One region of the Leptothrix sp. (in: b-proteobacteria) genome, then DNA from elsewhere that is predicted to be linked to it. Evidence: predicted binding sites of a transcription regulator. Region 1 holds the regulator's gene; each other region holds the start of a gene.

The links. The regulator sigma-54, encoded in region 1, starts transcription at its own class of promoters, with help from an activator protein. The targets are predictions, from matches to a motif close to TGGCANGNAANCTGCTTT.
Positions count from the first base shown of each region.
Region 2: AC5IG3_RS01395 (pilin) is a predicted target of sigma-54. The motif match lies at 2,691-2,708, and genes of this name have one in related genera.
Region 3: AC5IG3_RS04560 (GDP-L-fucose synthase family protein) is a predicted target of sigma-54. The motif match lies at 2,301-2,318, and genes of this name have one in related genera.

Region 1 covers NZ_CBDFPH010000008.1:211,372-215,578, forward strand. The annotation lists gene lptA (lipopolysaccharide transport periplasmic protein LptA) at 1-138, shown strand, start outside; gene lptB (LPS export ABC transporter ATP-binding protein) at 135-911, shown strand; gene rpoN (RNA polymerase factor sigma-54) at 933-2,585, shown strand; gene AC5IG3_RS10155 (hypothetical protein) at 2,868-3,194, shown strand; gene AC5IG3_RS10160 (2-hydroxychromene-2-carboxylate isomerase) at 3,169-3,795, opposite strand; gene AC5IG3_RS10165 (response regulator) at 3,871-4,207, opposite strand, start outside.
Region 2 covers NZ_CBDFPH010000001.1:346,548-350,754, forward strand. The annotation lists gene groL (chaperonin GroEL) at 1-530, shown strand, start outside; gene AC5IG3_RS01380 (TA system antitoxin ParD family protein) at 653-1,015, shown strand; gene AC5IG3_RS01385 (ATPase) at 1,025-1,582, shown strand; gene AC5IG3_RS01390 (pilin) at 1,644-2,126, opposite strand; gene AC5IG3_RS01395 (pilin) at 2,180-2,647, opposite strand; gene AC5IG3_RS01400 (PglL family O-oligosaccharyltransferase) at 2,883-4,207, shown strand, end outside.
Region 3 covers NZ_CBDFPH010000002.1:86,062-90,268, reverse strand. The annotation lists gene AC5IG3_RS04575 (O-antigen ligase family protein) at 1-375, opposite strand, end outside; gene AC5IG3_RS04570 (hypothetical protein) at 420-653, shown strand; gene AC5IG3_RS04565 (glycosyltransferase WbuB) at 683-2,044, opposite strand; gene AC5IG3_RS04560 (GDP-L-fucose synthase family protein) at 2,491-3,447, shown strand; gene gmd (GDP-mannose 4,6-dehydratase) at 3,480-4,207, shown strand, end outside.

The sequences.
Region 1 (4,207 bases):
ACCATCACCTACGACCAGGCGCGTGACGCCTTCGACGTGCAGGGCGGCGCCGCAGGCGCCAGCGGCACGGGCCGCGTGCGCGGCGTGGTGACGCCACGCCCGGCGGCCAGCGCATCTGCACCGGGGGGCGCCCGTTGAGCGGCGTGCCCGCCACGCCGGCAAGCCTGACCGAGAGCCGCCTGGAGGCCACCGGCCTGCAAAAGAGCTATGGCGCGCGCAAGGTCGTGAAAGACGTGCACCTGGCGGTGCGCAGCGGCGAGGTGGTCGGCCTGCTCGGCCCCAACGGCGCCGGCAAGACCACCAGCTTCTACATGCTGGTCGGGCTGGTGCGGGCCGATGCCGGCCAGATCCGCATCGACGGCGCGCCGGTGCAGCGCCTGCCGATCCATGAGCGCGCCCGGCTCGGCCTGTCCTACCTGCCGCAGGAGGCGTCGATCTTCCGGCGCCTGACGGTCGAGGAAAACATCCGCGCCGTGCTGGAGTTGCAGCGCGACGCCCAGGGCAAGCCCTACAGCGACACCCGCATCGAGCAGCTGCTCGACGGCCTGCTGGCCGACCTGTCGATCGAGCGGCTGCGCGACAGCCCGGCGCCGGCGCTCTCGGGCGGCGAGCGCCGCCGCGTCGAGATCGCCCGCGCGCTTGCCACCCAGCCGCGCTTCATCCTGCTCGACGAGCCGTTTGCGGGGGTCGACCCGATTGCGGTGATCGAGATCCAGCGCATCATCGGTTTCCTCAAGAACCGGGGCATCGGCGTGCTGATCACCGACCACAACGTGCGCGAGACGCTGGGCATCTGCGATCGCGCCTACATCATCAGCGAAGGCCGGGTGCTGGCCGAAGGCCGCCCGGCCGACATCGTCGAGAACCCTGACGTGCGCAAGGTTTACCTCGGCGAGCATTTCCGCATGTAACGCCACCAAGAGCTGATTCCCGTGAAACCGTCCCTGCAGGTCCGCCTCTCGCAGCATCTGGCGCTCACGCCCCAGCTGCAGCAATCCATCCGCCTGCTGCAACTCTCGACCCTGGAGTTGCACCAGGAAGTCGAGCAGATGCTCGAACAGAACCCCTTCCTGGAAGCCGAGGACGACAGTTCCGGCTCCGGTGCCACGCCCGATCCTGAAACGGCGCCGCCGGCCGAGCGCACCAGCGCCGCCGACGAATCCTGGGAGCGTGACCGCAGCGCGCCCGACACCTCCGGCGAGTCGGCCATCGAGTCCTCGGCCGGCAGCGGCGAGGGCGAACCGGGCGCCGAGCAGCTCGACTTCAGCTCCACGCCCACCGCCGACGACTGGGACAGCAACGGCGACCGCGACGACTACCACGGCAGTTCCGAGCTGCCCGGCTCCCGCAACGCCGCGCCGGACGACGACGACAGCGACTGGAGCGAGCGCTCCACCTTCACGCCCAGCCTGCCCGACCACCTGCGCGACCAGCTGCTGGGCATGCGCCTGGCGGCCGAGGACATCCTGCTGGTCGAGTCGCTGATCGACTCGCTCAACGAAGACGGCTACCTGGCCGACGGTCTGGACGAGATCGCCGAGCGCCTGGCCACCGGCCTGGAAGCGGTCGAGGTGGCTGAGCTGGGCGTGGCCGCCATCCCGCCCGACCCGGCGGTGGCTGCCCAAGTGGCCGCCGAGCTGCGCGAAGACCTGATGGACCGCCTGCGCGTCGCGCTTGGCTGGCTGCAAAGCCTGGAGCCGACCGGCGTGGGCGCCCGCGACCTGGCCGAATGCCTGGTGCTGCAGCTGCGCGAACTGCCCGCGAGCCCGGCGCAGTCGCTGGCGCAGACCATCTGCCAGAGCCATCTGGCGCTGCTGGCGCGGCGCGACGTCAAGAAACTGACGGCAGCCACCGGTGCCGATGAGGACCTGATCCGCGACGCGCAGAGCCTGATCGTCAAGCTCGAACCCAAGCCCGGTCGCCGATTTGCGCGCGCCGAGGCCAACATCGTCGTGCCCGACGTGATCGTGCAAAAGAGCGGCCGCGGCTGGAAGGTGGTGCTCAACCCCGACGTGATGCCCAAGCTGCGCATCAACGACATGTACGCCCAGGTGCTGCGCCAGCACCGCAGCGGCACGCGCGGCACGGCCGATGCCAGCGGCGCGACGCTGTCGGCCCGCCTCCAGGAGGCGCGCTGGTTCGTCAAGAACATCCTGCAGCGCTTCGACACCATCCAGCGCGTCTCGCAGGCCATCGTCGAGCGCCAGAAGGGCTTCTTCACCCACGGCGAGATCGCGATGAAGCCGCTGGTGCTGCGCGAGATCGCCGATGAACTCGGCTTGCACGAGTCGACCATCTCGCGCGTGACCACCGCCAAGTACATGAACACGCCGTTCGGTACCTTCGAGCTGAAGTACTTCTTCGGCAGCTCGCTCAACACCGAGGCCGGCGGCAACGCCAGCAGCACGGCGGTGCGGGCGCTGATCAAGCAGTTCGTTGCGGCCGAGGACGGCAAGAAGCCGCTGTCGGACAGCCAGCTGAGCGCGATGCTCGAAGAGCAGGGCATCCAGGTCGCGCGCCGCACCGTGGCCAAGTACCGCGAGGCGCTCAAGATCGCCCCGGCCAATCTGCGCAAGGAAATCTGAGGCGACGCCCGCGCGTGAACCGGTTCCGGGCAGCGTGTCCCGGTCTGGGTCGGCGGGGGCCCGACCTTGGTGCACAGGGCCCGCCCGCGTGCGGAACCTTGAGCGCCAGGACGAGAGTGGGCGCTGACTTTACGGTGAGAAAAGGCACCTCTTGTTGTCGAACTGCCTCGGCAGTGTGACTTAGCGCACCCCGGAAACACTTGGGTTCAATTTTGCGCGTTTGCCTGGGTGGCGCGGCACGGCCTCTGCATAGAGCATGGCGTGAGATGAGGAGACCCGGCCATGACCACCCCTGCCCCGACGATCGAAAACACCCCGAACAGCACCGTCCCCAGCGTCGCCACCCGATCCCAGATTGCCACGCGCATCCATCAGCTGCTGCTGACCGAGTTGGGCGAAGACGTCGATATTTCCCTGCTGCTGGGCCCGCCCGACTACGCCCGCGCCGTGGTCAGCCTGTGCCGCTCCTGCGGCAGCGATGAACTGGCGCGTTTGGCTGAGCAGTTCCAGCGCCTGAGCGCCGAAGACACCCAGCGCCAGCGCTCCCAGCAGGTCACGCGCTACGGCGCATCCGCGGCAGCGGTCAAGGCTGACACGCGCCTGGGCTGAGCCAGCGCTCCATCTGCTGCTGCCGGTCATTGCCCCAGAACGGCTCCCCATCGATGATGAAGAACGGGGCGCCGAACACGCCGGCAGCAATCGCCGCGTCGTTCTCCTGGCGCAGCTTGTCCTTCCAGACCGGGTCGGCACAGACCGCAGCCGCCTGCCCGGCGTTCACGCCGAACTCTGCCGCCAGTGTCGCGAGCGCATCCGGCCGGCTCAGGTCGATGTTGCGGGTGAAGTAGGCCCGCAACCCGGCGTGCGCCCAGGCTGCCGCGCGTTGCGGGTCTTGCGCGTCCAGCCACCAGAACAGCCGGGCGGCGTTCTGGGTCGAAATCGGAAACGGCGAGGGCATCACCATCGGCACATCGGCCATGCGTGCCGAGCGGGCGAAGTCGTGCAGCGAGTATTCGCGCTTGAGCGGGTGCGATACCGGGCTTTTCAGTTCGGCGGCCTGAAAAGTTGCCCCCAGCAGGATCGCGTGCCAGCGCACCGTGCGGCCGTGCCGCAGGGCCAGGTCGGTGATCCATTCCGAGGCGATGTAGGAATAGGGCGACGAGAAGTCGAAATAGAACTCGATGGCGGCGGGCGTTGGGCTGTGTGCATTCATGCTGATACCTTAGGCGCGCGCGGAGCGGGTGTCCATCAGGCGCAGCCCTGCGTCAGCGTGTGCTGGAGTGGCGGCTCAGGCCGGGTGGATGCTGTCGAAGCTGGAGTCGGGCTGGTCGATCTGGTGCTCCAGCCCGTAGCGGATCAGCGCGGCCATATTGGGCAGCTGCAGCTTGTCCTGGATGCGGCTCTTGTGGGTGCTGACGGTCTTCACCGACAGGTGCAGCACTTCGGCGATGTCGGTGATGCGCTGGCCGGCGACGATGCGTTGCAGCACATCCAGCTCGCGGTCGGTGAGCGCATCATGGCGCGGTGCCCGCGCTACGCCGTTGAGCTGCTGCACCACGCGCTCGGCCATGCTGGCGGTCACGAAGGCGCCGCCGCCGGCCACCTTGCGCACGGCGGCGACCAGT
Region 2 (4,207 bases), on a different contig from region 1:
CCGGCGGTGTGGCCGTCATCAAGGTCGGTGCTGCCACCGAAGTCGAGATGAAGGAAAAGAAGGCTCGCGTGGAAGACGCGCTGCACGCGACCCGTGCTGCCGTTGAAGAAGGCATCGTCGCTGGCGGCGGCGTGGCTCTGCTGCGTGCCCGCCAAGCGGCTGGCACCATCAAGGGCGACAACGCTGACCAGGACGCCGGCATCAAGCTGGTGCTCAAGGCCATCGAAGCGCCGCTGCGCGAGATCGTCGCCAACGCCGGTGGCGAGCCGAGCGTGGTCGTGAACGCGATCCTGGCCGGTTCGGGCAACTACGGCTTCAACGCCGCCAACGACACCTACGGCGACATGATCGAAATGGGCATCCTGGACCCGACCAAGGTGACGCGCACTGCACTGCAGAACGCCGCTTCGGTCTCCAGCTTGATGCTGACGACCGAGTGCATGGTTGCTGAGGCCCCCAAGGACGATGCACCGGGCGGCATGCCTGGCGGCATGGGTGACATGGGCGGCATGGGCGGCATGGGCATGTAATGCCCATGAGCTGAGCCTTCGGGCTCGGCGTCTGTCAGTCAAGAGGGGCCGCAGCGATGCGGCCCTTTTTTGTGGCTGGATCAATTGCTGTAGCATCGTGCTACACGCTTTTGGAGTTCGTCATGCCTGCTGCCGCTGCCCCGATTCGTCTTGATCGAGAACTCGATGCCTCCGCCCGCGAGGTCGCCCGGCTGATGAGTCGCAGCGTCGCCGAGCAAGTCAGCCACTGGGCGCGGCTGGGCCGGGAACTGGAGCGCAGTCCGGCCGTTTCCGTTGTTCAGGTCAAAGCGGTGCTTGCGGGCGCAGCCAGCTATGACCAGTTGCCCGCCGCAGCGCAGGCGGTGGTCCGCGCAGAGTGGCAGGAGCATCTTGATGCGGCGTTGGGTGAACTGGACTTTTCAGCCACTTTTGCGGCAGAAGGCCATCACTACGCTGAACTGGATGAGCACGGCCAGTTGCGGATCGTGAACTCGGGTGACCGCTGAGCCTCCCCGATGCCGGTACTCCACCTGCTGGTCGGCCCGAATGGATCGGGAAAAACGACGTTTTTCGAGCGAGTCCTCTCGCCCACCACGCACCTGCCGTTCATCAACGCTGATGTGCTGGCCCGCCAGCGTTGGCCCGGTGATGAAGAGTCGCACGGCCATGATGCCGCTGCGCTGGCGCAGCAGGCGCGTGATGTAGCCATCGCGCAAGGCATCTCGTTCGTGGCCGCGACTGTGTTCTCGCACCCCTCCAAGCTTGCGTTGGTGGCTCAGGCGCAGGCGGCGTCTTACCTTGTGACGCTGCATGTGATGCTCGTGCCGCTGGCCCTGTCTCTGGCCCGGGTTCAACTCCGGCATCAGCAGGGCGGGCACTCGGTGCCGTCCGACAAGGTGCGTGAGCGGTACGCGCGTCTGTGGGCGCTCGTCGCGCAGGCCATCACCTTGGCCGATACGGCCACCGTGTACGACAACAGCAGTGCCCGTCACCCGTATCGCTGCGCGGCCCGCTACGAGCAAGGGCGCTTGCTGGGGGTGGCGCAGTTTCCGCCCTGGTCGCCGCTGAAATAGCGTGGATGAAATGAAAGAAGGCGCCTGAGGCGCCTTCTGCTTGTGCGGGAACTAGGCCTGATCAACCGCGGCAGGAGCCGGGGAGGTACTTCGCGGGGATGGTGGTTACAGCGGTGCTCGTGCCGATGGCAGCGGTATTGCCGCACTTCCATTGAGCAACTGAACTGCCGAAGGTCGGCAGGCCCGTGCCTGCAGCGTTGGTCGGGACGAGCGACAGCGTCTTGGCGTCGATCGTGGTGTCGCCCGTGTTCTGGGCGGTGACCGTGATACCGCCGGCGGCGTCGGTGGCGATCGACGCGACGTACTTCGACGTCGACGCGGTGGACTCGCAGCCCCAGCCGCCGGCAGCGGGTGCCGTCGTTGCGGATTGGTAGACCTCCGTTACCGTGGTGCGGCAAGCCGAGGCCGCCAAGATCAGTTCGCTGAGCTTGGCACGCTTGGTGTAGTCCTGATAGGCAGGCAGAGCTACGGCGGCCAAGATACCAATGATCGCTACGACGATCATCAATTCGATCAGGGTAAAGCCACGTTGGATGGATTTCATGGTGAAGCTCGGTGAGGGAAGATTTGAAGAGGAGCCGTCAGGAGGCCCAGGTTTTAACCGCGGCAAGAGCCGGGAAGATACTTTGCGGCAATGGTTGTGCCGTCTGTAGATGATCCGCAGATCCACTTCGCCACTACACCACCAGCGGCAACTGCCGCATCGCTGGCGTCCAAAGGCTTCAGTGTGAGTACGCCGCCTGCGGTTCCATCGGCTTTGTTGTTGATGTTTTGACTGGTCACCTGGATGAGGCCGGCGGCCGTCGTTTCAATTTTGGCTACGTACTTCGATGTAGATGCTGTCGCTTCGCAACCCCATGCGTTGGCGCCTGGCAGAGTCGTCGCGGTTTGCACCGCTTCCGTGATCGTTGTGCGGCAAGCCGATGCGGCCAAGATGACCTCGGAGGTTTTCGCCCGCACCGTGTAATCCTGATACGCCGGCAACGCCACGGCGGCCAGGATGCCGATGATCGCTACGACGATCATTAATTCGATCAGGGTAAAACCTTGCTGTACACGCTTCATGACGAACTCCTTGGGTCAAGCTGGAAAGACTGGTGAACCTATCTCAGCAGCTTGCATGCCAGCCCGGCCGCTTGATATCACTCAACCACGGGAGTGAAATGATCACTTGAGGCATCTTTTCCTGTCGAAGCGTGCATGAAGCGATGAACAAGGTGACGGTTTTGGTCACTTGCCGACCGATGCCGTCGGTCCGAGGCCAGCCACTATGATGGCGTCCGCCCTTGAAGCCCGTGCCATGAACCCCTTGTCCGTCGGATTGATCCTTCCTGCCTTGCTGGCCGTCACGGTACCGCTGTTGCTGGCGCCCAGCGTGTCGCCCACCTCGACGTTCCTGAACCAGATCGTGGCCTTTTCCGGCTGTTGCTTCTGGTTGTGGGCTTGGGTTGGCAGCCCGGCCCGGCGCATGCCGAATGCGGCCGTGACAGGCGCGGGCCGTGTGATCGAGCCGGCGGCGCTGCGGCTGCTGGTGGCCGTGTTGCTGGTGATGGCGCTGTTGCAGGGCGTGAGCTTTGCGCCCATGGGTCAACGCTGGGTGCCGGTGATGTCGATGTTGTTGGCCGCGACGCTGGCCACGGCGGCGGGTGGCGCGGCGCAGCGCGGCGATGTCGCCAGTTTCTGGCGGCCGCTGATGGTGGCGCTGTTGCTGGCGGGCGTGCTGAGCGTGGGCGTGTCGGTGGTGCAGGTGTTCTTGCCCAGTTGGGCCGACGGCGTGCGAGTCGCTTTCCCGACGGCGCCGGGCCGCGCCATCGGCAACATGCGCCAGCCCAACCAACTCTCGACCCTGTTGATGTGGTCGTGTGCCGCTGCCGTCTGGCTGGCGGTGCATCGCCGCTGGCACTGGGGCGTGCTGGCGGCCGTGCTGGCGGCGCTGGTGCTGACGGTGGTGGCGACGGCCTCGCGCACCGGTACGGTGGGCGTGCTGATGCTGGCGCTGTGGGGTGCCGTCGACCGCCGCCTGCCTGGCCGCGTGCGGCTGCTGATGCTGGCCAGCCTGCCGGTCTATGTGCTGGGCTGGTGGGGGCTGGAGCAATGGGCCAACCACACCGGCATCATGTTTTATGGCGACGACCAGTTGCGCAAGACGCTGCATGGCGACGCCAGCAGCTCGCGCGGGCGCATCTGGGGCAACACGCTGGCGATGATCAGCGCGAACCCGTGGTTCGGCGTCGGGCCGGGGGCGTTCAACTTCAACTGGTCGATGTCGGTGTTTCCGGACCGGCCGGTGGCGTTCTTCGACCACTCGCACAACCTGGTGCTGCAACTGGCGGTGGAGTCGGGCGTGCCGCTGGCGCTGGGTGTGCTGTCCGCGCTGGGCCTGAGCCTGTGGCTGGCGCGCGGGGCCTTCAATCATCCGGATGATGCACGCGCCCGTCAGGCTCGGGCCGCCGGCTTCATGCTGGCGCTGGTGGCGGTGCACAGCCTGCTGGAATATCCGCTTTGGTACCTCTATTTCCTGCTGCCCACGGCGCTGCTGGCGGGCAGCCTGGTCGGGTTGGCGGTGCGGCATGAGGCGGATCCGCCGTCCCGTCTTGCCGCCAAGCCGCTGGTGGTGATGAGTCC
Region 3 (4,207 bases), on a different contig from region 1:
CGTGCTGAACGCATCCGCCGTGTAGCCGTAGCCCAGCAGCGGCAGGGCGCACCACAGGCCAAATGAGGCCAGCAACGCTGCCATCAACCAGGCGCCGCGTGTGCTGCCGGGTGGATTGGCATCCACCAAATCCACGATGTCGTGCCGGCCGCGCCGGCTGTCGGCCCGTTGCTCCAGCAGGCTGTTCCGGTATTGGCGGCAGGTGATCCATGCCTGCACTGCCAGCGTGGCAGCCAACAGCAGCCACACCCATGCGGCCAGGATGGCCACACCCCAGTCCCGGTTGCTGGCCAGCGGAATCGGTGCCCAGATCAGCGCGAGCACAAAAAAGCCCAGCAGGCCGAGTTCAGCCTGCCGGGCGTAGTTCCAGCGCATCACGTACGTGTTGACCAGAACCTGCTCCTGCTTAGCAAGGGCTGATGGTGTTGGGCGTGCACTTGGGTGCCACCACAACGGCCGGCGGCGGCGTCGTGCCGGTGGTGTTCTTCACCACGCCTGCAGGCAGAGGTGCCGGCGGCGCTGCGCCACGACGGGCCGATGCTGCAACTGCTGCAGTCATCGGCAGGATCACTGCCAATGCCAATGCGGCAGTGCGGATTGCTTTGAATTTCGTCATTCAATTACTCCAGTTGAAAAATACGTTGTCCCGATGAACAACGCAGATTTGAAAAAACATCAAACACTACGAATTGTGTTGGTGTTCTCCGGGCAACTCAACCCCCGAGGTTGAGTGGTTAGCACACGCCAGCAGACACACCTCCAACCGGTTCAGCACCGCAGTCAATGACAGGTGCTGTTCCGCCAAGCGGCGCGCCGCCGTCCCTAACTCTTGACGCAGCGCTGCGTTGTCGGCCAGTTCCCGCAGGGCCTCCGCAAACGCACTGGCGTCGCCGGGCGTCACCACGCGGCCGCAGCCACTGACCAGCCGTTCAAGTTCCGTGCCTTCGTGTGTGGTGGTCACGATCGGCCGACCACTGGCCAGCATGCCCGACAGCTTCGACGGCATCACCAGATCCGCTGCGCCCGGGTGCTGCGGCAGCAGATGAATGTCCGCCATGCCCAGCAAATCGTTCATGCGCTCCGCCGGTTGCAGCGGCAGCATGCGCACGTTGTTCAGGCCTTCGCATTGCGCTTCCAGCTCAGGCTTGACCATGCCGTTGCCACACAACACCATCATCACCTTGGGATGCGTCTGGGCCAGTTGCCGTGCCACCAGCGGCAGCAGCTCCAGCCCCTGCTTGCCACCCATCGTGCCCGAGAACAGCGCCACCACCGTGTCGTCACTCAGGCCCAGTTCGTCGCGATAGGTGCTGCGCTGCGTCAGCGGCGAAATCGCCTGCGTGTCGACCCAGTTGGGCAGAAAAACCAGCTTCTCTTCGGCCACGCCCTTGTCGCGGGCACGGTCCAGCATGCGGTGCGAAATGGTCGACACCCGATCAAAGCTGCGCAGCAAAAAGCGCTCAAGGCCCGTGATCACACGCCGCCGCAGTCCACCGCTATTGAGCAGGCCCAGCTGATACGCTGCATCCACCTCAAAGTCCTGCACGTGCAGCCAAGCCCGTGCGCCGCAAAGCCGCGCCGTCATGCCGGCCCACGGAGCGCACACCACGGCAGGCGCCACCGCCATCACCACGTCGGGGCGCCAGAAAGCCTGCAGCAGCAGTGGCGGCAGTGCCAGGATCGAAAAGCTCAGCAGATGCGCCACCCGCTTCAGTCCCGTCGGCTTGGCCGGCACCCACAGTGGCGCGCGCCACACATCCACGCCACGCCATGTGGTGCGGCTGTAGCGGTTGCTCCAGCCGTCATTGATCTTCCAGCCCGGGTAGTAGGGCGGTGCCGTCACGACCCGCACCTCATGGCCCATGGCCGCCAGGCGCTCACACATCTCGCCGGTGTACTTGCCAATTCCTGTGGGTTCAGGGTGGAAGTTGATGCCATGCACCAATATTTTCATGAACCTCCCTTGATGTTGTGCATTTGAATGGCCGCGATTAGAGCCGCAATCCGCCTGTCTTCCGCCGAACGCATGGGCCGCAGCACCCATTCGAGGGGTGCGGGCGTGTACGAATTCCCACGGGCCAGTCGATGGCTTTTTTTCTGGATCGGGCACTTTGTAACCAATGCTTAATTTCAGTCTAAGGGTTGTTGCCGGGTGTCGTGAATCGAAATCGTGCATTAGTTCTCGAAAAACCGGACTCGGCCCCTGCTGCGTTGCGCGCTTCACACGCCACAGCCAACGCGTTTGAGGTCAGGCCCCCTTATTCGCGGGGGGTATATCGGCTTCGGTTTCATCTGACCTGTGACTTTCAACTTGCTTTGCAGGCCAGTTCATTTCCTCGCTGATTGCGCTGATTTTGATCCTGCAAATAAGTGGCAAAAATACCTCGTATTTGCGCTTTTTCGTGCTTCGCACCCTAAAGGTGGTCTGGACACCGGCCGAGCGTTTCGTTCTACTCCGCTCCGAATTAACCGATCGTTAAAGGACCCCGCGTGCCGCACGCTGCCATCCCGAGCAAGACTTCCAAGATCTACATCACCGGCCACCGCGGCATGGTGGGCTCGGCCCTCGTGCGCCGCCTGCAGGCGCTGGGCTATGACAACCTCATCACCCGCACCCACGCCGAGCTGGACCTGATCGACCAGCGCGCCGTGCACGCCTTCTTGAGCGCAGAGAAGCCCGACTACATCTTCATCGCCGCCGCCAAGGTCGGCGGCATCCAGGCCAACAACCTCTACCGCGCCGACTTCCTCTATCAGAACCTGCTCATCGAGAGCAACCTGATCCACGGCGCCCACCTGGCCGGCGTACAACGCCTGATGTTCCTGGGTTCGAGCTGCATCTACCCGCGCGACTGTCCCCAGCCCATCAAGGAAGACTACCTGCTGACCGGCCCGCTCGAGCCCACCAACGAGCCTTACGCGATCGCCAAGATTGCCGGCATCAAGCTGGCCGAGAGCTACAACCGCCAGTACGGCCGGCAGTACATCAGTGCGATGCCGACCAACCTCTACGGCCCCAACGACAACTACGACCTCGCCAACAGCCACGTGCTGCCCGCGCTGCTGCGCAAGGCCCATGAAGCCAAGCTGCGCGGCGACGCCGAGTACACCGTCTGGGGCACCGGCACTCCCAAGCGCGAATTCCTCTACGTCGACGACCTGGCCGACGCCTGCGTCCACCTGATGGAGTCCGGCTACGACGGCCCGCTGGTCAACATCGGCACCGGCGAAGACGTCACCATCCGCGAACTGGCCGAGACCGTGATGGATATCGTCGGCTTTGAGGGCCGCATCGTGTTTGATGCCACCAAGCCCGACGGCACGCCGCGCAAGCTGCTCGACGTCAGCCGCCTCAAGGGCCTGGGCTGGACGGCCAAGACCAGCCTGCGTGATGGCATCAAGCGCGCCTACGAGGCTGCGCCGTTCCACACCCAGCATTCCGCTTGACCCCTACAAAACCCATTCAGGAAGATAAAACCATGACCGCCCAAAAAGTAGCCCTCATCACCGGCGTCACCGGCCAGGACGGGGCCTACCTCGCAGAATTCCTGCTCAAGAAGGGCTACCAGGTCCACGGCATCAAGCGCCGCAGCAGCCTGTTCAACACCGACCGCATCGACCACCTGTACCAGGACCCGCACGTCGAGCAGCGCAACTTCACGCTCCACTACGGTGACTTGACCGACTCCACCAGCCTGGTGCGCATCGTCCAGCTGGTCAAGCCCGACGAGATCTACAACCTGGCCGCGCAGAGCCACGTTGCCGTCAGCTTCGAAGAGCCCGAATACACCGCCAACTGCGACGGCATCGGCGCGCTGCGCCTGCTCGAAGCCATCCGCATCTGCGGCTTGGAGAAGAAGACCCGCTTCTATCAAGCCAGTACCTCCGAGCTCTACGGCCTGGTGCAGGAAATCCCCCAGAAGGAAACTACCCCCTTCTACCCGCGCAGCCCGTATGCGGTGGCCAAGATGTACGCCTACTGGATCACGGTGAACTACCGCGAGGCCTACGGCATCTACGCCTGCAACGGCATCCTCTTCAACCACGAGAGCCCGATCCGCGGCGAGACCTTCGTCACCCGCAAGATCACCCGTGCCGTGGCCCGCATCGCGCTCGGCCTGCAGGAAACGCTCTACCTCGGCAACATGAGCGCCCTCAGAGACTGGGGCCACGCGCGCGACTACGTCGAAATGCAGTGGCTGATGCT